Regions from separate parts of the Mesobacillus sp. LC4 genome, predicted to be linked through region 3. Evidence: riboswitches for the same ligand, from Rfam matches in the RefSeq annotation. Region 3 holds a riboswitch; each other region holds the start of a gene.
The links. Region 3 has a riboswitch for S-adenosylmethionine ahead of metK (methionine adenosyltransferase). Riboswitches for the same ligand answer to the same signal wherever they lie in the genome.
Positions count from the first base shown of each region.

Region 1: linked by a shared signal. The riboswitch ahead of AB5I83_RS11315 (sugar ABC transporter substrate-binding protein) and the one ahead of metK (methionine adenosyltransferase) in region 3 are both predicted to bind S-adenosylmethionine.
Region 2: linked by a shared signal. The riboswitch ahead of AB5I83_RS05760 (methionine biosynthesis PLP-dependent protein) and the one ahead of metK (methionine adenosyltransferase) in region 3 are both predicted to bind S-adenosylmethionine.
Region 4: linked by a shared signal. The riboswitch ahead of AB5I83_RS20615 (methionine ABC transporter ATP-binding protein) and the one ahead of metK (methionine adenosyltransferase) in region 3 are both predicted to bind S-adenosylmethionine.

Region 1 covers NZ_JBGCUB010000003.1:90,948-96,480, reverse strand. The annotation lists gene AB5I83_RS11330 (hypothetical protein) at 1-47, shown strand, start outside; gene AB5I83_RS11325 (hypothetical protein) at 93-602, opposite strand; gene AB5I83_RS11320 (dynamin family protein) at 978-3,722, shown strand; SAM riboswitch class I at 3,872-3,981, shown strand; gene AB5I83_RS11315 (sugar ABC transporter substrate-binding protein) at 4,086-5,183, shown strand; gene AB5I83_RS11310 (sugar ABC transporter ATP-binding protein) at 5,431-5,533, shown strand, end outside.
Region 2 covers NZ_JBGCUB010000001.1:1,120,156-1,125,688, forward strand. The annotation lists gene AB5I83_RS05750 (carbon starvation CstA family protein) at 1-10, opposite strand, end outside; gene AB5I83_RS05755 (M4 family metallopeptidase) at 264-1,892, shown strand; SAM riboswitch class I at 2,737-2,849, shown strand; gene AB5I83_RS05760 (methionine biosynthesis PLP-dependent protein) at 3,009-4,124, shown strand; gene metC (cystathionine beta-lyase) at 4,121-5,305, shown strand; gene AB5I83_RS05770 (bifunctional homocysteine S-methyltransferase/methylenetetrahydrofolate reductase) at 5,302-5,533, shown strand, end outside.
Region 3 covers NZ_JBGCUB010000007.1:29,708-35,240, reverse strand. The annotation lists gene AB5I83_RS19235 (C39 family peptidase) at 1-214, shown strand, start outside; gene asnB (asparagine synthase (glutamine-hydrolyzing)) at 218-2,113, opposite strand; gene metK (methionine adenosyltransferase) at 2,370-3,572, opposite strand; SAM riboswitch class I at 3,858-4,000, opposite strand; gene pckA (phosphoenolpyruvate carboxykinase (ATP)) at 4,285-5,533, shown strand, end outside.
Region 4 covers NZ_JBGCUB010000009.1:12,547-18,079, reverse strand. The annotation lists gene AB5I83_RS20630 (M20 family metallopeptidase) at 1-280, opposite strand, end outside; gene AB5I83_RS20625 (MetQ/NlpA family ABC transporter substrate-binding protein) at 474-1,310, opposite strand; gene AB5I83_RS20620 (methionine ABC transporter permease) at 1,327-1,977, opposite strand; gene AB5I83_RS20615 (methionine ABC transporter ATP-binding protein) at 1,967-2,998, opposite strand; SAM riboswitch class I at 3,083-3,186, opposite strand; SAM riboswitch class I at 3,278-3,381, opposite strand; gene map (type I methionyl aminopeptidase) at 3,564-4,307, opposite strand; partial or broken gene AB5I83_RS20605 (aldo/keto reductase) at 4,529-5,050, shown strand; gene AB5I83_RS20600 (ABC transporter ATP-binding protein) at 5,280-5,533, shown strand, end outside.

The DNA of each region.
Region 1 (5,533 bases), on a different contig from region 3:
CGAAACGGACAAAACAGTTGCTTGATGAATTGAAAAAAGGCAAATAGAAAAGCAGCGGAGTTTTTGAACTCCGCTGCTTTTCTATTACCGTTTTAGCTAAATTGATTAGTCGGCACAATCTTGATATTTTCCCCTTCGAATTTCCTTTCGCCGAACAGGGTGATCAAGGTGCAGCTGGTGATGCGGAACGGACCTTCAGCGATTTCATATTCCGCAAGCAGGCCGGACCCCAGTTCTTCGCCTTCTGGATTCAAAGCCTGGACATTCTGGCCTTCAAGAGTCCTGAGCTTGGCTTTCATCAGGAATAACTTCCACTCTTCCCAATTCTTTATCAAAAACGCTGCCTCACCATTCTCCAAATAGCCTAGCTGGCAGTCTCTTTCATCGATCGCGGCTTCGTTTCCATAGCTAAGCTCTAAGATTACATCCCGTAAAAATTGAAACTCCTCAAGGTCAAGATAAGGGTCAATGTGGAATTCAACCACGTTTCCGTTTTCCTTGATGGAAGCAAGCGTTTTGTTGTTCATCATGACAGATTTGTTTTTTATATGTTGTGACTTCAAATGTTCCAGGGGAGTGCCCATTAGTTTCAGAGTAAGCATAACAATCTCCTTTTTCGGTCGTAATGTTACCTTCATTATAATGATTTTGCCCTATCTACGGTGTGACAAACTTCATTACTTCCCCATAAAACCTGATTTTAGTTCGAACGGTATAGGTGGAGACGATTTTTCGACAATAACTGGCAAAAAAATGGATCGTTTATTAAAAAGGTTACAAATTTTGCAGTGCTTGTAGCAAAACTGAAAGCTGGCTGAAATCTTGCATGAAAAATTGTTTGATAGAATACAATGATAAGGTTTGAGCGTAAGCCGGCATAGGGAAAAAGTATAGTTAGTTAGAACAATTTTTTATGCCTGAAGGAGTCTGAAGGCTCTTTTTTTGGATTGATATTATAAAGAGGTCGGAGGAAGGTCATGACATTTGAAGAGCAATTAATCAAAAAGTCGTACTTTGAAACTTATATGGAACAAAGAAGCCAGGCACATCCTGTTCGTGTCCTCGGGGAGCTTTACCTTGAAGAGCAGAAGAATGATATGCCGGATTTATCATACATCCGTTTTGCTCAGGGAGAGGTCTATTTTCATAACAGAGATTACGAAGCGGCTATTTTTAAATGGGAAAATATCACGAATGAACTGGAGCCATGGGCGAAAAAGAACATGGGTGATGCGTTCCTGGAGATTGGTCTGCACACATCTGCAGAGGAACTGTACCTTTCGATTGATACAGAAAGCAATATTCTCAGGATTGAAAGCGGGCTGCAGCTTTTGACGCTTTACATAGAACAGGGGAAGCTTGACAAAGCGGTTGCTGTCATCAAGAAATCTGTGCAGCTGGATCCGGATTATCCGGGCGTAACAGAGATTGCCCGTGCTTTCTTTGAAGAGCATCACGACTGGGAGAATGCGGTTGAACTGGCAGTCAATGAAGGCGTCCGAACCGGTTCGCCGAAATGGTTCGACGTCTTGAATCAGTATGTAGAACAGGGGCATACCCGCCAGTTCTCACCTTCTTATTTTAACGAAGCTTTATCCGTCCTATTCCAGGTGGATAGAAGCCGGTTTGAACAGCTGTCTGTATCCCTGTGGGAAAGTTATCGGGATCAAAGTTCCTATATGAAATGGCTGAGGGAATTCAACCAACTGTTCAGCGGGATGGACGGCAATAGAAGAGATGGCTGGACCCATCTTTCAGCGGTCTATCAGGACACTTACTTCGAATTGATTAATGGAGATCGGTTGATTAAGGAAATCTCACCGCTGATTCCTGAGTTGCTGACGAACTGGCTGAAAATTACGAGTCCAGTTAACAGCCTTGTTTCAGCATCATCAATCATTGCTTGGAATGAGGTTTTTCCAGGAACCATAACCACGTCGGCGATTCACGACGCGGAGAACCTTGTCCTGAATTCGCGTCAATACGATAATGGATACGAAGATAGCATGCAGTTATTTGAGACCATCATTAAGTGGGCTGAGAACCATGAAATCGAAGTAGGCAACAGGATAAAATGGATGGTCCGTGAGCTCCAGGAAACCAATGTCCATAATCTGCTGATTGCCGGTTTATCCGGAAATGGAAAGTCATCCTTCGTCAATACGATTGTTGGCGAAGAGCTGATTACAACTCCAACTGGTGCTGTCATCAGGTTCATGAACGATGAGAATCCGGAAATCCAGGAAATTAACGATACGGCAGTCCGCCAAATCACGGATCTCGAGGACTTCAAGGAATCCGCCGGAGTTCGCCGCCAGAACCATAAAAAGGAAACGATCATTGACTTCAGAGCTCAGTTCCCATTCCTGCACGACCATCAGTTGGCGCTAATTGATTCTCCAGGAATCAATCGTAATAACTATGACAATCATCCGTTGTACAATTACTTGAGGTTTGCTGACAGCCTATTATTCGTGCTTAACGCAAATGACCCTTTTACGGAAAAAGAAAGGGAAATCCTCACGAAAATATCCGAGTACTTCCCGCAGCTTCCTATTCACTTCCTGTTGAATAAAATAGATGCTGTCTACAGTCAGCAAGAGGCAATAGAAGTATTCGACCAAACATCAGCGGAAATCAGCCAATACTATCCTGAAGCAAAGATGTTCGCTTTCTCAGCTACTTATGATAAAGGCAAGCAGTTGAGAGATTTCTCTGATTTTATCAAAGCAAACAGAAGCACAGTAGACTTCGATCAGGAGCGCACAGCAAAACTGCAATTCTTTGTGAGAAGGGCGATCACGTATTTGCTTGATAAACGGATTGAAATTGAAAATGACCATATGGAAACAATCAGCTGGAACGAAGAGATGGTAAGCAAGCTGAATGGTGCGATCAATCAACTGGGTGACATCGAGGAAGAGAAATCGAAATCCATTCAGAAGTCATACCGTAAAATCAAGGACGAAACCCGTACGGAAATCATTGAAAAAATTCCGGAAATCCTGCGGAGTTGTTCTGAATTGGTAACAGAGGACAGCGATTTCGGAAAAATCCATACTGAAATGGATGAAGCGATGAACAAGAAGATAAGAGAATATCTTGATGAAACACTGTTGCCGAAATTCCATGAGGATTTGCAAGGATGGATTCAGCATTCGAAGGACGAATTCGATCATAGCCAAAACTATTTGAATGAAATGGCTGACGGTTTTAACTCGATGTATGGAGATGAACGGATCAGCCTGGACTGCGATTTCAGGGTACTTGATGATTGGCGCCGCGATGCAAATCGGATGACGAACGGCGTTCACTATGAAAAAATCAACATCATGAACCGCTCGACACCGCAGCAATTCTTCCTGAAGAGCGCAGGCAAGCTGCTAGGCGTGCTGCCGCAAAACAATGCGATGCTTTATAACCGATATAAAACCTATCTGGAGACAGAAGATTATTATGAGATCGGCGTGACCACCGCGAAAAGATTCCTGCAGCAATTCGAGATTTTTGAAAAATCGATTGAACGCGACGTGAACCTGTTCTTCAAAAATCCATTCAACGTACTAGAAAAAGCAGTAGAAGATGCCAATTCCGAAATTGGTTATGGCAAGACCGAGCTTGAAAAAATGAGAATCAACCCAGAGCTGTACCGCGACCCATTGACACTGTACGAAGTGAAGCTTCGCCAGTTTGAATGGATGACCGCTGCAGGGAGAGGTTAATTGAAAAAGGAAGATTCCGATTGGAGTCTTCCTTTTTGCTTGGTGTGAAAAAAGAATAAAATTAAATTTTCGAAATAATATTGACAATATGAGTATAGGAGTTTAAAGTAAAATTTATCGATTTGCAACATTAACTCAATAAAGAAATTCTCTTATCAAGAGTGGCAGAGGGACTGGCCCTATGACGCCCAGCAACCGTTCCAATTGGAATTGGTGCTAAATCCTGCAAAACAATTTTTTTTGTTTTGAAAGATAAGAGAGGAATCCGACCTTTGCATTTTTACTGCGTTTGAAACCTCTCTTTTCTGGAGAGGTTTTTTTATTTGTGTTAGACAGGCAGATCAATCAAAGGGGGAAATTCAGATGAAAAAAGGAATGAAAAAAGTATTTTTAGGTGCAGTTGCTTCTGCATTGCTGCTGACAGGCTGTGGCGGGGGAGAGACGAAGACGGCCTCTGGTCCTGTTGAGGGAGTTCCGGAGCGATTTGCCAAAGGTGAGGAAGTCAAAATTAAAGTGATCCGCAAGATCGGCGGAGACGACCATACTGCACAATTTTTAGCCGGAGCAAAAGCAGAAGGAGAAGCTCTTGGCTTCAAGGTAGATGTTTTTACTGCGAATGGAGATACAGCAAAATTCCATGACGCGATTAACCAAGGGCTGCAGCAGGATTATGATGGATTCATCATCTCGCATGGTGACGATGCGGCAACAGTAGATGATGTGAAAAAGTTAGTGGATGAGGGCAAAAGTGTCGTGACTTTTGATTCGAATCCAGACCTTGCTCAGGTAGAAGGTGTCACTCTTACTTCCCAGGACGATGAAGCCCTCGCCACACAGGCGCTGGACCAGCTTGTGAAAGACCAAAATGGCGAAGCAAATATCGTTTATCTATGGGTAGATGGCTTCCCGCCGATGGTCAGAAGAAATAAAGTTTACCAGGAAACCTTAAAGGCGAATCCGGGAATCAAAGAAGTTGAGAGATTCGGAGTGGCCGCCGCTGATACAAGCGTCCAGACGCAGAACGCTGTTGCAGCCATGCTGAATAAGCATCCAAAAGGAGAAATTGACGCGATTTTCGCAACTTGGGACGCGTTTGCGATCGGTGCAGCACGTGCCATCAAGGAAGCGGGCCGCGATGAAATCAAGATTTACGGAATTGATGTATCCAATGCTGACCTGCAGGAAATCCAGGGAGATGGAAGCTCATGGAAATACACGGCCGCTGTTGATCCAAAGCTGATTGGGGAAGTGAATATGAGATTGCTTGCGAAAAAGCTTGCAGGTGAAGAAACTCCAGCAAGCTACGACTTAGAAGCATCACTGATTTCCCAGGAAGAGCTCCAGCAGTCAAAAGAGCCGGTGAACATGGCGAATTTAGCTGAAATCATCGAAGGCTGGGGCAAATCGGATGCATTTTTGGAAGACTGGATGGAGAAATTGAAGGATCATTATAAGAAATAACTATTGAAATGGTTGGTTGAGAAGTTTTTATAGCTGAAAAAAATATTATATAGCGACTTTCTCGATTATATAGCGACTTTTCCAATAATATAGCGACTTTTCAATATATATAGCGAGAATTTCACTTTTATAGCGAATTGGAAATTCCGCACGATTTTTTCCAGTTTACACTCAAACAAAACAAAACAGACACTCTCAAACTTACGAGAGTGTCTGCTTTGCAGAATGATAGAGAGGAGGCCCGGGGATGAAACTTCAAATGAAAAACATCAGTATTGACTTTCCGGGAGTGCGTGCGCTGAATGAGGTGGATTTCAGCACAGAAACGGGCAGCATCCATGCGTTGATTG
Region 2 (5,533 bases), on a different contig from region 3:
TAGAGTTCATTGATTGAAACCTCCTTTTTTATGAGTTGGTACTACAACTTAATAATAAAAATATATTGCTAAATTAGTCAATAAATTCTGACTACTTTTGTGGAAATTTTGTTATATCCCCTTTTCTCTAATCGAAAAAATTTTCCCAACATGCTCATTCGACATTTTGCGACTTAGTTATTGAAATGTTCAGACTATTGAAGTATAAATATGATAATCTACTAATTTTTATTAGCTAGAATTTGATTTTAGGAGGAGTTTATTTGAAAAAGAAAGTAGTTTCCTTAAGTTTAACGGCAAGTTTGGCATTAAGCGGATTGGTTGCGGCGACAGGCTTTGCGGCCCCGACGGATTCAGCTTCAAAAAAGTTCACAAAAAGCCATGGCGCTCCTGAATTTGTTGCCGGTAAGCTGACAAACCCATCCCAAAAAGCAGCAAAGGACGTTGTTCTTGGCTACTTGAAAACTTCAAAAGGAAAATACAGCCTGGGCACAAATGATAGTTTCGTCGTTAAATCGCAGGAAGCAGATAAACTAGGTGGAGATGTAGTCCGCCTGCAACAGGTGTATAATGGTGTCCCTGTCTGGGGAGCAACACAGTCTGCAAGAGTGGATGAAACAGGAGTTCTTAAAGTCTTCAGCGGGACGGTCAGCAAAGGGCTTGATAACAAACTTGTGAAGGCATCCAATAAAAAATCCCAAAGAGACGCCATCTCTGTTGCTGAAGGCGACTTAGGCTTTAAGCCTGATTATGAAGTAGCTCCATCCGCTGAACTGGTTGTTTATCCTGGTGAGGAGCAAGCAGTATACGCTTACCATGTCACGTTGAACTTCCTAAGTCCTGAACCGGGTAATTACCAGTATTTTGTCAACGCAACAACTGGGGAGATCATCAATAAATACAATGCCCTACACACTGCAGGGAAAACCAATCCTTCTTTAAGTGGAACAAACACTGTTGGATCTGGTGTAGGAGTTCTTGGAGACACGAAATCATTGAATACTCTTCTTTCAAGCGGCTCTTATTATTTGCAGGATAATACAAGAGGGAATGGAGTATTCACATACGATGCAAAGAATCGCCAGAGAACGCCAGGTTCCCTCTGGGTGGATGCTGATAATAATTTGAACGCTTCTTATGACGGTGCAGCTGTAGATGCTCACTACTATGCAGGACTGACTTATGATTACTATAAAGACACTTATGGTCGCAATTCATATGACAATAAAGGCGCAGCATTGAAATCTACTGTCCATTATGGCAGAAGTTATAACAATGCTTTCTGGAATGGCCAGCAGATGGTTTATGGTGACGGAGATGGAACTACATTCATCCCGCTTTCCGGCGGTCTTGATGTTGTGGCGCATGAGCTGACCCACGCTGTAACTGATTTTAGTTCAGACCTTGTTTACCAGTATGAATCAGGTGCTTTGAACGAGGCGATTTCTGATATCTTCGGTACGCTTGCTGAATTCCATGACAACAATAATCCTGATTTTGAAATCGGTGAAGATATCTACACACCAAATAAAGCCGGCGATGCCCTTCGTTCCATGAGTGACCCTGCTAAATACGGCGATCCAGATCACTATTCTGTTCGTTACACTGGCACGTCCGATAATGGTGGAGTCCATATCAACAGCGGAATCATCAATAAAGCTGCCTACCTGCTGAGCGAAGGCGGTTCACATTATGGAGTATCCGTACCAGGAATCGGTACAGAAAAATTGGGTGCGATCTTCTATAGAGCAAACACAGTCTATTTCACATCTTCCACTAACTTCAGCCAGGCACGAGCCGGAGCTGTACAAGCAGCAAAAGATCTTTACGGATCCACTTCCGCAGAAGTAAATGCTGTCAATAAAGCTTTTGATGCTGTAGGAGTATATTAATAGGTAAATATTTAAGGCAGACTGGCTCATCTTTTAGAGATGAGCTAGTTTTTTCATTCTGTTCTTTTGTTAATTGGCTTTCTGCTGGAATAAGTGCTGGGCTGTTCTTGACAGGTTCGCCTCCTTTAACTGAGAAGCTGTCAAAAAAACAAAGTATTCTTGACAGGTTTGCCCCGATAAGCTGAAAAGCTGTCATAAAAACAACGTATTCTTGACAGGTTTGCCCCGATAAGCTGAAAAGCTGTCAAAAAAACAACGTATTCTTGACAGGTTTGCCCCAATCAACTTAAAAGCTGTCAAAAAAACAGCAGATTCTTGACAGGTTTGCCTCTATAAGCCGAAAAGCTGTCAAAAAAACAGCAGATTCTTGACAGGTTTGCCCCGATAAGCTGAAAAGCTGTCAAAAAAACAACGTATTCTTGACAGGTTTGCCCCGATCAACTTAAAAGCTGTCAAAAAAACAGCAGATTCTTGACAGGTTTGCGTCCATAAACTGAAAAGCTGTCAAAAAAACATCCTATTCTTGACAGGTTCGCCTCCATAAGCTGAAAAGCTGTCAAAAAAACATCCTATTCTTGACAGGTTCGCCTCCATAAGCTGAAAAGTTGTCAAAAAAACAACGTATTCTTGACAGGGTTATGCCTTTAATCTGAAAACCTATCATAATAACATCAGATTCATGACAGCAGTAGCCCCCTTATCCCCCAGAATCTATCAAAAACAAATTAATTCGCACACCCACCATGATTTTTTACCTATTTACTTCACCGCTTTAATTTAATGATTGACATTCATCCTTAACAGCTGTAATATTTAGAGAAATTTAATAATTCAATAATATGAAATCTTATCCAGAGAAGCTGAGGGTCCTGGCCCAATGAAGCTTCAGCAACCTTCAACCTTGTTTGTTGAAAAGGTGCTAATTCCAGCAAGTTTTTTTAACTTGGCAGATAAGAAGAATGGCTATCATCTGTAAAAGTCTTCTTCTTAAGAAGGCTTTTTTTGTTTTATTAAGGACTTCCCGCATTGTTTTCTGGAGCTTATGTGGAACCTGTCTGTTTTAAACCGAAGGTAAAACAAAAATTGCCCTCCACTACATCTTTAGGAGTGAGTCTATTGGCAGAAATCGATACAAAGCTTGCACAGCTTGGAAACAGGAGTGAAACAATAACAGGAGCCGTCAATCCACCAATCTATTTGACGACAGCCTATCGGCACGAAGGGATTGGCCAGTCCAGCGGCTATGATTATGTCCGCACCGGCAATCCTACTCGTGAAATTCTTGAGAAGGCGATCGCAGACCTGGAGGAGGGTGATCGCGGCTTTGCCTGCAGCTCCGGAATGGCAGCAATCTGGACCGTTCTTTCACTATTCGAGCACGGAGATGAATGGATTGTCTCTAAGGATTTATATGGAGGCACTTATCGTCTTCTCGAACAAGGTTTCAAAAAATGGGGATTACACAGTACTTATTCTGACATGTCTGATCTAAGCGAAATCAAAACGGCCATAACCCAAAAGACGAAGGCTCTTTTTGTAGAGACGCCGACGAATCCGCTGATGGAACAAGCAGATATTGAAGCAATTGCCAAGATTGCTAAAGAGAACGGTATTCTTCTGATTGTTGATAATACCTTCTACACTCCCCTGCTGCAAAAACCATTGACTTTAGGTGCCGATATCGTCATTCACAGTGCAACTAAATATCTTGGAGGGCATAATGACGTGCTTGCAGGCCTGATCGTGGCAAAGGGTGAGCATCTATGTGAATCCCTCTTCCTCCATCATAATGGCGGTGGAGCGGTCTTAAGTCCATTCGACTCCTGGCTGCTGATCCGTGGTATGAAGACATTGTCATTAAGAATGGAACGCCATGAGAAAAATGCCAGTGAATTGGTCGGTTATTTACAGCATCATCCTGCAGTGAAGGATGTCCTTTATCCCGGAAGAGGCGGAATGATTTCTTTCAGGGTACATTCACCTGCCATGGTCAATCCATTTTTACAAAGTCTATCAGTCATCACGTTTGCTGAAAGTCTTGGCGGAGTTGAAAGCTTTATTACCTATCCTGCAACACAGACACATGCTGACATCCCGGCAGAAATACGAGAAAAAACGGGTGTTTGTGAAAGGCTGCTGCGGTTCTCGGTGGGAATCGAAAATGTGGAGGATTTGAAATCTGACTTGGATCATTCATTCAATAAAGCACGCCAGGAGGTTGAAGTTTTATGAGCCATCCATATACTTTCGAAACCCAGCTTCTGCATAACAAGCATAAATTTGACCCTGCAACCGGTGGAGTGAGTGTGCCCATCCAGCATGCCTCTACCTTCCATCAGCTCTCGGCAGACAAGTTCGGGAAATATGATTATAGCCGCAGCCTTAATCCCACCAGAGAGGCGCTTGAGGACATTATCGCCGAGCTTGAAGGGGGTATCCGGGGTTTTGCTTTTTCTTCTGGAATGGCAGCAATTTCAACGGCATTTTTGCTTCTCTCGCAGGGTGATCATGTGGTCGTCACCGAGGATGTTTATGGCGGGACATACCGGATGGTGACACTGGTGTTGAACCGTTTTGGTATTGAGCACACTTTTGTCGATATGACCGATCTTGAGGCAGTGGAACAAGCGATCAGGCCAAACACAGCCCTGCTATATGCAGAAACGCCTTCCAACCCCCTGTTAAAAGTAACGGATATTGCCGCGATCAGCGAAATAGCGAAGAGTCACGGTGCCCTAACCTTTGTTGATAACACTTTCATGACACCCTACTTGCAGCGACCTCTTGAATTCGGAGCTGATATTGTCCTTCACAGCGCTACAAAGTTTTTATCCGGCCACAGTGATACGGTCGCGGGTCTAGCGGTAGTCAAGGATGAAGAACTGGCAAAAAGGCTGTATTCCCTTCAGAACTCATTTGGTGCAGTCTTGGGGGTACAGGATGCATGGCTTGTGATGCGAGGCATGAAGACTCTGTCGGTCAGAATGAATCAGTCTCAGGAAAGCGCCAAGAAAATCGCTGAATTTTTACATAAACAGCCTTTCATCAAGAATGTCTTTTACCCTGGTCTTCTGAACCACCCTAAGTCAGGCATTCAAAAGCAGCAGGCTTCTGGACCCGGAGCTGTATTATCTTTTGAACTTGAGAATGCAAAGCTTTTATCTAGATTTATAGAACAATTGAAACTGCCTGTTTTTGCAGTAAGTCTTGGAGCGGTTGAGTCCATCCTCTCCTACCCCGCAAAAATGTCCCATGCAGCCATGCCGCAGCATGAACGTGAAAGACGCGGAATCAGTGATGGCCTCCTCCGGCTCTCAGTCGGGCTAGAGAGCGCAGAGGACTTGATTGCGGACATTGACCAAGCTTTGAATAGTGCAGGGATTTTTGCAGTGAAAAAGGAGGAAGTCAAATGAGTTTTCTGAAACGCCTGGAAAATGAAATATTAATTGCCGACGGAGCGATTGGGACTCTCCTCCACGCTTATGGAGCCGGTACTTGTTATGAGGAGTTGAATGTTTCGCATCCTGATGACATCATCCAGATCCATAAAGCTTATATCAATGCAGGTGCCGATTTGATCCAGACGAACACCTACGCAGCGAATTATATAAAACTTGAAAGATATGGACTCGAGGACCAGG
Region 3 (5,533 bases):
GCTGGACGATAGCTTTTTCCAGACATGGTACACGCCTGAAGGCCCCGTGAAAGTAACAATGAAGGAACACTCTGTCCTGATTACGGGTTATGATGAAAATTTCGTATACTTCAATGACCCGTTGACAGGCGAAAAAAATAAAAAAGCACCCATGAAAGACTTCGTGGAAGCCTGGGTGCAGATGGGAAGGCAGGCCATTACCTACCTTCCCTGATTATTAAGACTGCAATACTTTCTGAGCCTCATACTCCTTCTGGAAGGAGTATTTTTTTTCGACATAAACATCATGCCACATCATGAACATCAGGACAGTCCAGATCTTGCGGCTGTTATCCGCCTTGTTCTGGCAGTGGTCATCCAATAGTTTCAATAGGTATGACTTATTGATGAGATGTTCTGTGTTGCTTTCCTTGATGATATTCTTTGCCCATTCGTACATTTCGTTCTTCAGCCAGTGGCGGATCGGTACCGGGAAGCCTAGCTTCTTACGGGTTAATACGTGCTCAGGAACCACACCTTCAGCTGCTTTACGTAAAATATACTTCGTAGTATTGTTAGCCGTCTTCATGCTTGTCGGAATCTTCGAAGCTGTTTCGAACACCATCTTATCCAGGAATGGAACACGAAGCTCCAAAGAATGAGCCATTGTCATTTTATCAGCCTTCAATAAAATGTCGCCGCGCATCCATGTATGGATATCGATATATTGCATCGTATCAACCGGGTCATATCCTCTGCTCTCTCTGTAAAGAGGCTTAGTGATATCCCTGTAATCGTACTGGCCGTTATATACGTGCAGCAGTTCGCTCTTCTCTTTTTCAGTGAACATCTTCGCATTGCCGATGTAACGCTCTTCCATTGGCGTCACGCCGCGTTCAATGAAACTCTTCCCCTTCATTCCCTCTGGCATCATTTTCGCGATACCTTTCAGCATGACCTTCCCTGCCTGAGGGATTTTGTTGAACATTTCAAGATCCTGCGGTTCACGGTAGATATTATATCCGCCGAACAACTCATCCGCACCTTCACCTGATAGGACAACCGTTACATGCTTTCTTGCTTCACGGGCAACGAAATACAAAGGGATAGCTGCCGGATCTGCAAGCGGGTCATCCATATGCCACATGATTTTAGGAAGTTCATCCATATATTCCTGCGGGCTGATCACATAGCTGATGTTCTCTACGCCAAGCCGATCAGCCGTTTCTTTCGCGACATCAATTTCACTGAATCCATTCTGCTCAAAACCGACAGAAAATGTCTTGATTCCTGGATGGTATTGCTTTGCAATCGACGCGATGATCGAGGAATCAATTCCGCCAGAAAGGAAAGAACCAACCGGCACATCACTGCGCATGTGGATTTTCACAGAATCAAAAAGGACGTCCCTGATTTCCTTCGTAAATTCATCCTCGGTTTTGTGGATTGGCGAGAAGCTCGCTTTCCAATAACGCTTGATTTCCATCGGTGAACCGATTTTCTTTGTAAAATAATGCCCTGGCTCAAGCTTGTAGATGCCTTCTGACATTGTATTAGGTTCTGGTACGAATTGATAAGTCAAATAGTGCTGCAATGCCTTGTAATCAAGGACGTCGTTTTCGAGCGCAAGCAGGATGCTCTTTTTCTCAGAACCAAAGAACGTGCGGTCGCCATCTTCAAAATAGAAGAAAGGCTTAATGCCGAAATGGTCACGAGCACCGTAAAGAACCTGCTCCTCTTTATCCCAGATGACAAATGCGAACATGCCGCGCAGCTTGTCGACAGCCTGCTCTTTTAGATGGCTGTAAAGAGCAATGATGACTTCCGTATCCGAATGAGTTTCGAAGCTTAGACCTTCTTCAATCAACTCTTCGCGAAGCTCAAGATAATTGTAGATTTCCCCGTTGAAAATGATCCAGTAGCGCTCATTTTCATAGGTCAATGGCTGATGGCCAGCCTCAAGATCAATAATACTCAGGCGGCGGAAGCCAAATTGGATATGCTCATCAAAGAAATATCCATCATCATCTGGACCGCGATGGGTGATGATGTCATTCATATTTTTAAACAGCTGCTTATCATCGCCGCTGAATTTCTGTGCATTTTCATGTACACAACCGATAAAGCCACACATTATGTACTTCACCTTCTCCATTTCAGAAAAAATTTATTGTTATTTTCCAATGATTTTACTACCCAAAAAACATACCATCTAATACTATCATTAAACGCAAAATTTTTGCAGTAAAATCTAAGGGAAATTTAAGGTAATACTCTATTTTACACCTTTTGGACCATACACAAACCTGATGATAATTTTGGTGTTCCTTGATTAGACGGTAAATAACAAGGGGAGTTACATATTTCTATGCAACTCCCCTTGTACTTTTTTATTTTCCTTGTGCCTGAGTGCGAAGCGTCTCAGCCTTGTCTGTGCGCTCCCATGGAAGGTCAACGTCAGAACGGCCAAAGTGTCCGTAAGCAGCTGTCTGCTTGTAGATTGGCTTGCGCAGGTCAAGCATGTTGATGATTCCAGCAGGGCGAAGGTCGAAGTTGCTTTCAACAACATCGATCAGTACATCCTCGCTTACTTTGCCTGTTCCAAAAGTATCGATTGAAATGGATACCGGACGGGCAACACCGATTGCGTATGCCAGCTGAACTTCAACCTTTTCAGCAAGGCCGGCAGCTACGATGTTTTTCGCAACGTAACGTGCAGCGTATGCCGCTGAACGGTCAACTTTTGTAGGATCCTTACCGGAGAATGCGCCTCCGCCGTGGCGAGCGTATCCGCCATAAGTATCAACAATGATTTTACGGCCAGTAAGACCAGCATCACCCTGCGGTCCGCCGATTACGAAACGGCCAGTTGGGTTGATGAAGTATTTTGTGTTCTCGTCGATCAATTCTGCCGGTACGACAGGATTGATCACGTGTTCCTTAAGATTGCGCTGGATTTGCTCAAGCGAAACTTCAGGATGGTGCTGAGTTGAGATAACGATCGTATCGATGCGGACTGGCTTGTCGTTTTCATCGTATTCAACCGTTACTTGAGTTTTACCGTCTGGACGAAGGTATGGAAGGATCTCTTCCTTGCGCACTTCAGTCAGGCGGCGTGAAAGCTTGTGAGCCAATGAAATCGGAAGAGGCATAAGCTCTTTCGTTTCATTACATGCAAAACCGAACATCAAGCCCTGGTCCCCAGCGCCGATTGCTTCGATTTCTGCATCGGACATTTGTCCTTCACGTGCTTCAAGAGCCTGGTCAACACCCATAGCGATGTCAGCAGACTGCTCATCAATGGAAGTCAACACTGCGCAAGTTTCAGAGTCGAAACCATACTTCGCGCGAGTATAACCAATTTCCTTGACGGTTTCACGAACAATTTTAGGTATATCTACGTATGTAGATGTAGTGATTTCGCCTGCAACTAGTACAAGGCCTGTCGTAACTGATGTTTCAGCAGCAACACGTGCATTAGCATCTTTTGCAAGGATCGCATCCAAAATCGCGTCAGAAATCTGGTCGCAAATTTTATCCGGATGGCCTTCTGTTACTGATTCAGAAGTGAACAAACGGCGTTTGTTTGACATCTGAGTTCCTCCCTCATGTATAAAAATTGATCGAGGCTGTCCCAATACAGACCTCGGGTTGATACGGTACTCATTCCCTATGTAGTATGAAATAAACGCTGAGTTTTTATTAGAAAAATTTGTTTAGGATTCATGGTGAATATCTTTTTTCCTAATCTCACCCACGGGAGCAATGACACCTAAGAAGGCATTCCAGCTGCAATTCAATGCATTGGACAGAAAAAAGCAATATAAAAAACCTCTCCATTTACGAGGAAAGGTTTTAGCTTAAATCCGCGCCTTTCGCTCTTATCGTTCAAGGGCAGTTCCCTTGCGTCAGGTTAGCACCTTTGCCCGGAAAAAGGTCAGCATTCCAAAAAGCTGTTTTTTCACGTCTGCAGGTTGCTGGGTTTCATTGGGCCTGTCCCTCCACCAGCTCGGGATAAGAGAGTATCCGTTCAAGTCCAAATCATAACGAAACTATAATGGCATGTCAATGGTTTTCTCGGTAAAATTGTCGATTGTTGTTGAAAGTTTTTCTGTAAACTAAAATGGTCTTGAAAAGCATCCTTTTCGCTTGACTATATAAAGAAAGAATTATATAACGCAAGATAGGTACAAGGTAATTTTTCGAGCGATTAGTATAGATTAATCGAACAAATGTGTTATACTAATATCGAGATGTAAACACTTACAAAATTATTAATCTTTTAAAAAAGGAAGGTATTCTCCGATGAATGTTGTAGGAATATCAAATGAACTTTCAGCATTATTAAGTGGCAGCAATGTGCAAATCCAGTTATCCGTTCCCCAGCTTGTTGAAAAAGTCCTGAACCGAAATGAAGGGCTCCTGACTTCAACTGGCGCTGTAAGAGCGACAACTGGTAAGTATACTGGCCGTTCACCTAAAGATAAATTCATTGTTGAAGAAGTGTCCGTAAAGGACAAAATTGACTGGGGCTCTGTTAATCAGCCGATTTCAGAAGAATCTTTCACAAAACTATATAATAAGGTATTGAATTTCCTTAAAGAAAAAGAAGAAGTATTCGTTTTCAAAGGATTTGCAGGTGCTGACACAAAACACCGCCTTCCGATTCAGGTTATCAATGAATACGCCTGGCATAACCTTTTCGCCCATCAATTGTTCATCCGCCCAACAGAGGAAGAGCTTGTGGACCATGAATCTGAATTCACAGTGATCTCTGCCCCAACTTTTAAAGCGGATCCAAAAGTTGATGGAACAAATTCCGAAACATTCATCATCGTCTCCTTCGAACAGCGCGTCGTGTTGATCGGCGGAACAGAATATGCGGGCGAAATGAAGAAGTCCATTTTCTCTGTAATGAACTACCTTCTGCCTGAAAGCGGCATCCTTTCCATGCACTGCTCTGCAAACGTGGGACGCGAAGGCGATGTAGCCTTGTTCTTCGGTCTGTCCGGAACAGGAAAAACGACTCTTTCAGCTGATAACAATCGCCGTTTGATTGGTGATGATGAGCATGGCTGGTCAGCTAACGGTGTGTTCAACATCGAAGGCGGCTGCTACGCAAAGTGCATCAACTTATCTAAGGAAAAAGAACCGCAGATTTATGACGCGATTCGTTTTGGTTCAGTGCTTGAAAATGTCGTCGTCGATGAAGAAACACGTGTGGCAGATTATGATGACGGCAGCCTGACTGAAAATACTCGTGCAGCCTATCCGATTCAGGCGATCGAAAACATCGTGGACCCAAGCATTGCCGGACATCCAAACGCGATCGTCTTCCTAACTGCTGATGCATTCGGAGTACTGCCTCCAATCGCCAAGTTAACGAAGGAGCAGGCAATGTACCACTTCCTGAGTGGATATACATCAAAGCTTGCTGGAACTGAGCGCGGCATCACTTCTCCGCAGGCAACGTTCTCAACTTGCTTCGGATCACCTTTCCTTCCGCTTGCAGCAACAAGATACGCGGAAATGCTCGGTGAAAAGATCGATGAGC
Region 4 (5,533 bases), on a different contig from region 3:
GGGCATCATATTCTGCCAGAAAGGCGATCGATGGTCCAGCTTTTTCAGACTTTTTACGTGCAACAAAGGATGTTTCATGTCCCGCTACCGCTCTTTCAACTTCAAAACCTTCATCCTCTAAAACCTTGATGAGCCGCGCAGATGCGAAATATTCTTCATTGCCGATTTCCGGTCTTTCATGGATTTCATGGCTGGCTGATAAGTAAAGTTCCTTATTAAGCTCGACGTATTCTGTAATAATATCCTTTAATTCCTGAAGTGCTTTAACTGGTGTGGTCATCCTGCATCCTCCTTGAGTTCTATTTAAATGGAAGTTTCTGATCTAACTTATGCAACCTCTTAAGGACTGAAAGGGCCACATAGTCATCGTAAATCGCTCGATGTTAAGAGTATTCGGTCGCAAAACGATTGGAAATGTGACCGTAAAAGGGAAGTTCTCGAAACTATGGTCATAGGATTGGACAGATGTCTTATTACCAGCCAATCTCACTAAGCGGCACAAAAGTAGGAAGCGTATTACCTTTATATTCCTTCTCGATGAACTCCTTTGTGTCATCCTGCTGGTAAAGTTCAGCTAATCTTTTCAAAGTTTTATTACTTTTATCTTCTTCGCGGACAGCGATGATGTTGATGTATGGAGTGGCAGTTGCACTCTCAAGGAAAATCGCATCCTTCTTTGGTGTAAGTCCTGCATCGACTGCGATTCCGTTGTTGATGATGGATGCTGCTACATCCGGCATCACTCTTGGAGTCTGGCCGGCAACAAGCGTCACAAGTTCAATATTCTTCGGATTCTCAACGATTTTATCTAGTGAACCAATCCCATCGAAGCCGTCCTCAAGCTTGATCAAACCTGCTTCCTGGAGTAAAAGAAGTCCTCTTCCCATATTCGTAGCTTCGTTTGCAAGAGCAATCTTTCCACCCTCAGGGATGTCTTTCACGTCTTTGTATTTATCTGAATAGAGACCCATTGGTGCAATCTGTGTGGTAGCGATTGGTACAAGGTCAAGATTATGTTCCTTGATAAAAGCGTCGAAATAGGAAACCGTCTGGAATGAGTTTGCATCCAGTTCACCCTCTGCAAGTGCCAGGTTCGGCTGAACATAATCAGAAAAAGTGACGATTTCGACTTCAATTCCTTCTTTTTCTGCTTTTTTGGCAACAAAATCCCAGACTCGGTGATCGGTTCCGCTGACGCCAAGTTTCACTTTGACGGTTTCGCCGCTTTTAGCTGATGATGAAGAGCTTGAGCATGCGGTGCTGATTAAAGCCAGACTAAGTACAATCAATAGTAATAGTAGTTTTTTCATTTTATTTTCCTCCTGGTTATCTTCTTCTGATTTTTTTAGCTGATATATTTCCAAGGGATTGAAGTCCCTGAACCATTACAATCAAGATGCCAACTGTGATGAACATTGTCTGGGTATCAAAGCGCTGATAACCATATGTAATTGCCAAGTCGCCCAGGCCGCCGCCGCCGATTGCGCCGGCCATTGCTGATGCACCGATCAATCCAACCGTCGCAATCGTAAAAGCAAGGATCAGCGAGCTCATCGCTTCGGGAAGAATAAATTTGAAAACAATCTGCCATGGTGTGGCACCCATTGATTCAGCTGCCTCAATCACTCCGGGGTCCACTTCCAGGAGGGAGTTCTCTACCAATCTAGCAATATACGGACCGGCATAGAAGACTAGTGGAACTACAGCCGCTGCTGTACCAATTGACGTACCAACAATCAGCCGGGTCAGCGGGATGATTGCGACCAGCAGGATAATGAATGGCACTGAGCGAAAGACGTTGATTAGACTATTTAGTACATTGAAGACAGGGGCGTTTTCAAGTAAATGGCCTTTCCTGGTGACCACAAGCGCGATTCCCAGCGGCACTCCGAGGACTGCCGAAAACAGGAGGGAGAACGCAACCATTTGCAGTGTTTCGATTAAGGCCTGAATAATTTGCTCTGAATTAACTAGCATGTGCTGTCACTTCCTTTATGCTTACTTTTTGCTGATCGATAAAATTAAGGGCTCTCAGAATTTCTTTATCACGGCCCTGTAACTCGACAATCAGGTTTCCGAATGGGATTCCTTGAAGTTCTGTGATATTGCCGAAAAGAACATTGACGTTGATATCGAATTTCTTTGAAAGCTGGGACAGAAGCGGCTGACCGGCTGACTGGCCTACAAAGTTGATCCGGAATACCTTATGCAGTCCTGAATTTTCTTCAATAATCTTGTACACGGAATCAGGAATGCTGTCATTCATGATGGTGCTGACGAAATTTCTTGCCGTTTCTGTTTTAGGAGCTGAAAAAACACTGAAGACAGTATCTTCCTCGATGATTCTTCCATCCTCGATGACAGCAACTCTGTCACAAATTTCCCTGATGACGGACATTTCATGGGTAATGATTAAAATCGTTATGTTGTACTCCTTATTGATTTTTTTCAAAAGCTGTAGGATCGAGCTGGTTGTCTGCGGGTCCAGGGCAGATGTCGCTTCATCGCAAAGCAGGATTTTCGGCTGGGTTGCCAGAGCCCGGGCAATTCCGATTCGCTGCTTCTGGCCGCCCGAGAGCTGGTCTGGATAATTGTCTGCTTTATCAACCAGTCCGACAAAGTCGAGCAACTGATAAACCCGTTCTTTTATTTTCGCCTTCGGAAGCTTACCGAGAATGAGGGGCATCGCGACATTTTCAAATACTGTCTTGGAGTTTAAAAGATTGAAATGCTGGAATACCATCCCAATATTCTTTTTAACCTCTCTCACTTCTTTTACAGACAGGGAAGTCATGTCGCAGCCATCCACAATCACCCTTCCAGATGTCGGCCGTTCCAACAAATTCACACAGCGGATCAGCGAGCTTTTTCCCGCACCGCTAAAACCAATGACTCCGAATATCTCTCCTTCTTTGATTTCTAAATCAATTCCATTCAATGCCGCTACCTTATTTCCGCGGCTTTCATAGACTTTTTCCACTTGCTCAAATGTGATCATCTGTCTTCCTCCTTTGTGGATATAAAAAAACCTCTTCCCGGAAACAGGAAGAGGCATGCCGCAACGAATGCTGGTCAATATCTCTTCTTATCTCCCAAGCTCATGCTTGCTGGATTTGGCACAGTACTCATTGTGAGTCCGCTGCCGAGGCATCAAAGGGCCAGTCCCTCCGCCTCTCTTGATAAGAAAGTATCCTTATGAAATTTTTTGGGTGGGTATTTTTGGGAAATAAAAAGTCCCCTTCAGAAAGAAGAGGACATCAAATGAAAAGTCAGCCTCTTCTTATCTGTCAAGCTCATGCTTGCTGGATTTGGCACAGTCCTCCAAAGGAGTCCGCTGCCGAGGTGTCATAGGGCCAGTCCCTCAACCTCTCTTGATAAGAAGTAACGAATATTGAGTTGTGAATCTTGTTTATTACTTTACTGTGTCAAAGAAAAAGTGTCAATCATTTTTGTTGTATTTTTTTTAGTAATACGAAAAATAGGAATATAGTATTAAATAAAAGGAATCGGCCAAAAAAAATAGAACCCCTGCAGCAGCAAGGGGTTCCATCGGGAAAAGAGCTCTATCGGGTAATCACAATCGGTCCATTTTTCGTTAGGATGATGGTATGCTCGCATTGAGCGACAAAGCTGTTTTCTGTTACATAGGTCCATTCGTCGTTTTCATTTTGGAAGACTTCTTCTTCGCGTGTTGAGATGAATGGTTCGAAAGCGATGACCATTCCTTCTTTTAACAGTTCGTCATCCCATGGCTCATGATAGTTGTAAACGTGATCGGGGGCTTCATGGATAGTACGCCCAATCCCGTGGCCAGTAAGGTTTTTGATCACTGTCAGTCCGTTCTTTCGCGCAGTCGCTATAACTGCTTTGCCAAGTCCGCTTTTCTTCGAGCCTGGTTTCGCTTTTTTCAAGCCTGCTTCAAAAGCCTCTACAGCCGTTTCGCAAATCTTGGTTAAAATCGGATCACCTTCGCCAACGACGAATGAGATGCCAGTATCAGCGAAATATCCATTTTTTGAGCCGGAAACATCGATATTAACGATATCGCCCTCTTTGATCACCCGGCTGCCCGGAATCCCGTGTGCGACTTCTTCATTCACACTGATGCATGTATATCCTGGGAAATTGTATTCACCCTTCGGAGCGGAAATAGCGCCATGCTCTTCAAACAACCTGCCTGCCATTTCATCGAGCTCTTTCGTGGTAATTCCAGGTGCAGTCTTCCCAACTAATTCTTCGCGAATCAAGCCGACAATCCTGCCGATTTCTTTTAATCCGTTAAAATCTTCTTCTGTTTTCGCAATCATAATTTATTCCTTTCCAATAGCATCGATTTAAAAAACTCTACGATTAGATTATCCTTTTTAAGCTTGAAAATCCATTCTTTAGGTTTGTGGTCAGTCTGGATTGAATCCGGATACTGCTTACAGCAACAATCTTCTTGTCTTCCGTGAAAACGATACCAATATGATGGTATCAATATTTTGCTCTATCACCCAAAAACTAAAAAATTGGTACCATAAGCAAAATTCGATGGTTAAAAGGGTTGCTTGCAGGTCTGTCCAATTATGGTGTAGAGGAAACGAAACAGGCCATCACGATTTTAAAAGAACTAGGAACTCCTTTGTTAATCCACCAGCCTGCTTATTCAATGTTTAACCGCTGGGTAGAAGACGGGCTGACTGATTTGCTTCAAGAAGAAGGTGTCGGATCAATCGCATTTGTTCCATTGGCTCAAGGGTTGTTGACCAATAGATACTTAAATGGGATTCCGGAAGATTCAAGAGCGTTAAAGCCGAACAGCTTCCTTAATGAGGGTGATGTTTCTGAAGAAGTTCTTACTAAGGTAAGGCAATTAAACGAAATAGCTCAAGAACGAGGCCAGTCACTTGCCCAGATGGCATTAGCCTGGGTGCTCAGGGAACAGAAAATCACCTCAGCGCTTATCGGTGCAAGCAAGGTCAGTCAGATTGAAGAAAATGTCGCTGCATTGAACCGTCTTGATTTTAGTGAAACAGAACTGAACATGATCGAGGACATCTTAAAATAAGATCTCCAAACAAAGCTGTAAAGCCAAATGGTTTTACAGCTTTGTTTTATATTGGAATGATTTTCTTGTCATTAGGGTAAAGGGAACTTGGGCTTATAAGAGTTAGCTTTTTACCATTATAGTCTGCTTTGGTAGTATGTAAATGAGGCACTGCCCGTAACTGAAAAATAAGAAATCCTCAAAGTGCTAACAATATTAATAAGAAAATATGAGATTTAGGGGTGAAAAAGTGATCAGCTTTGAAAATGTATCGAAGAAATACGATGATGGAACTTACGCAGTCAATAATTTTAACTTACATATTAAAGAAGGGGAATTGCTTGTCCTGATCGGTCCAAGCGGTTCTGGCAAAACAACAACATTAAAAATGATCAATCGATTGATTCCTCTTACGGAAGGCTACATTAAAATCAAGGATATGATGATCAGTGACTATGATATTCACGAGCTGCGCTGGGATATTGGATATGTCCTTCAGCAAAT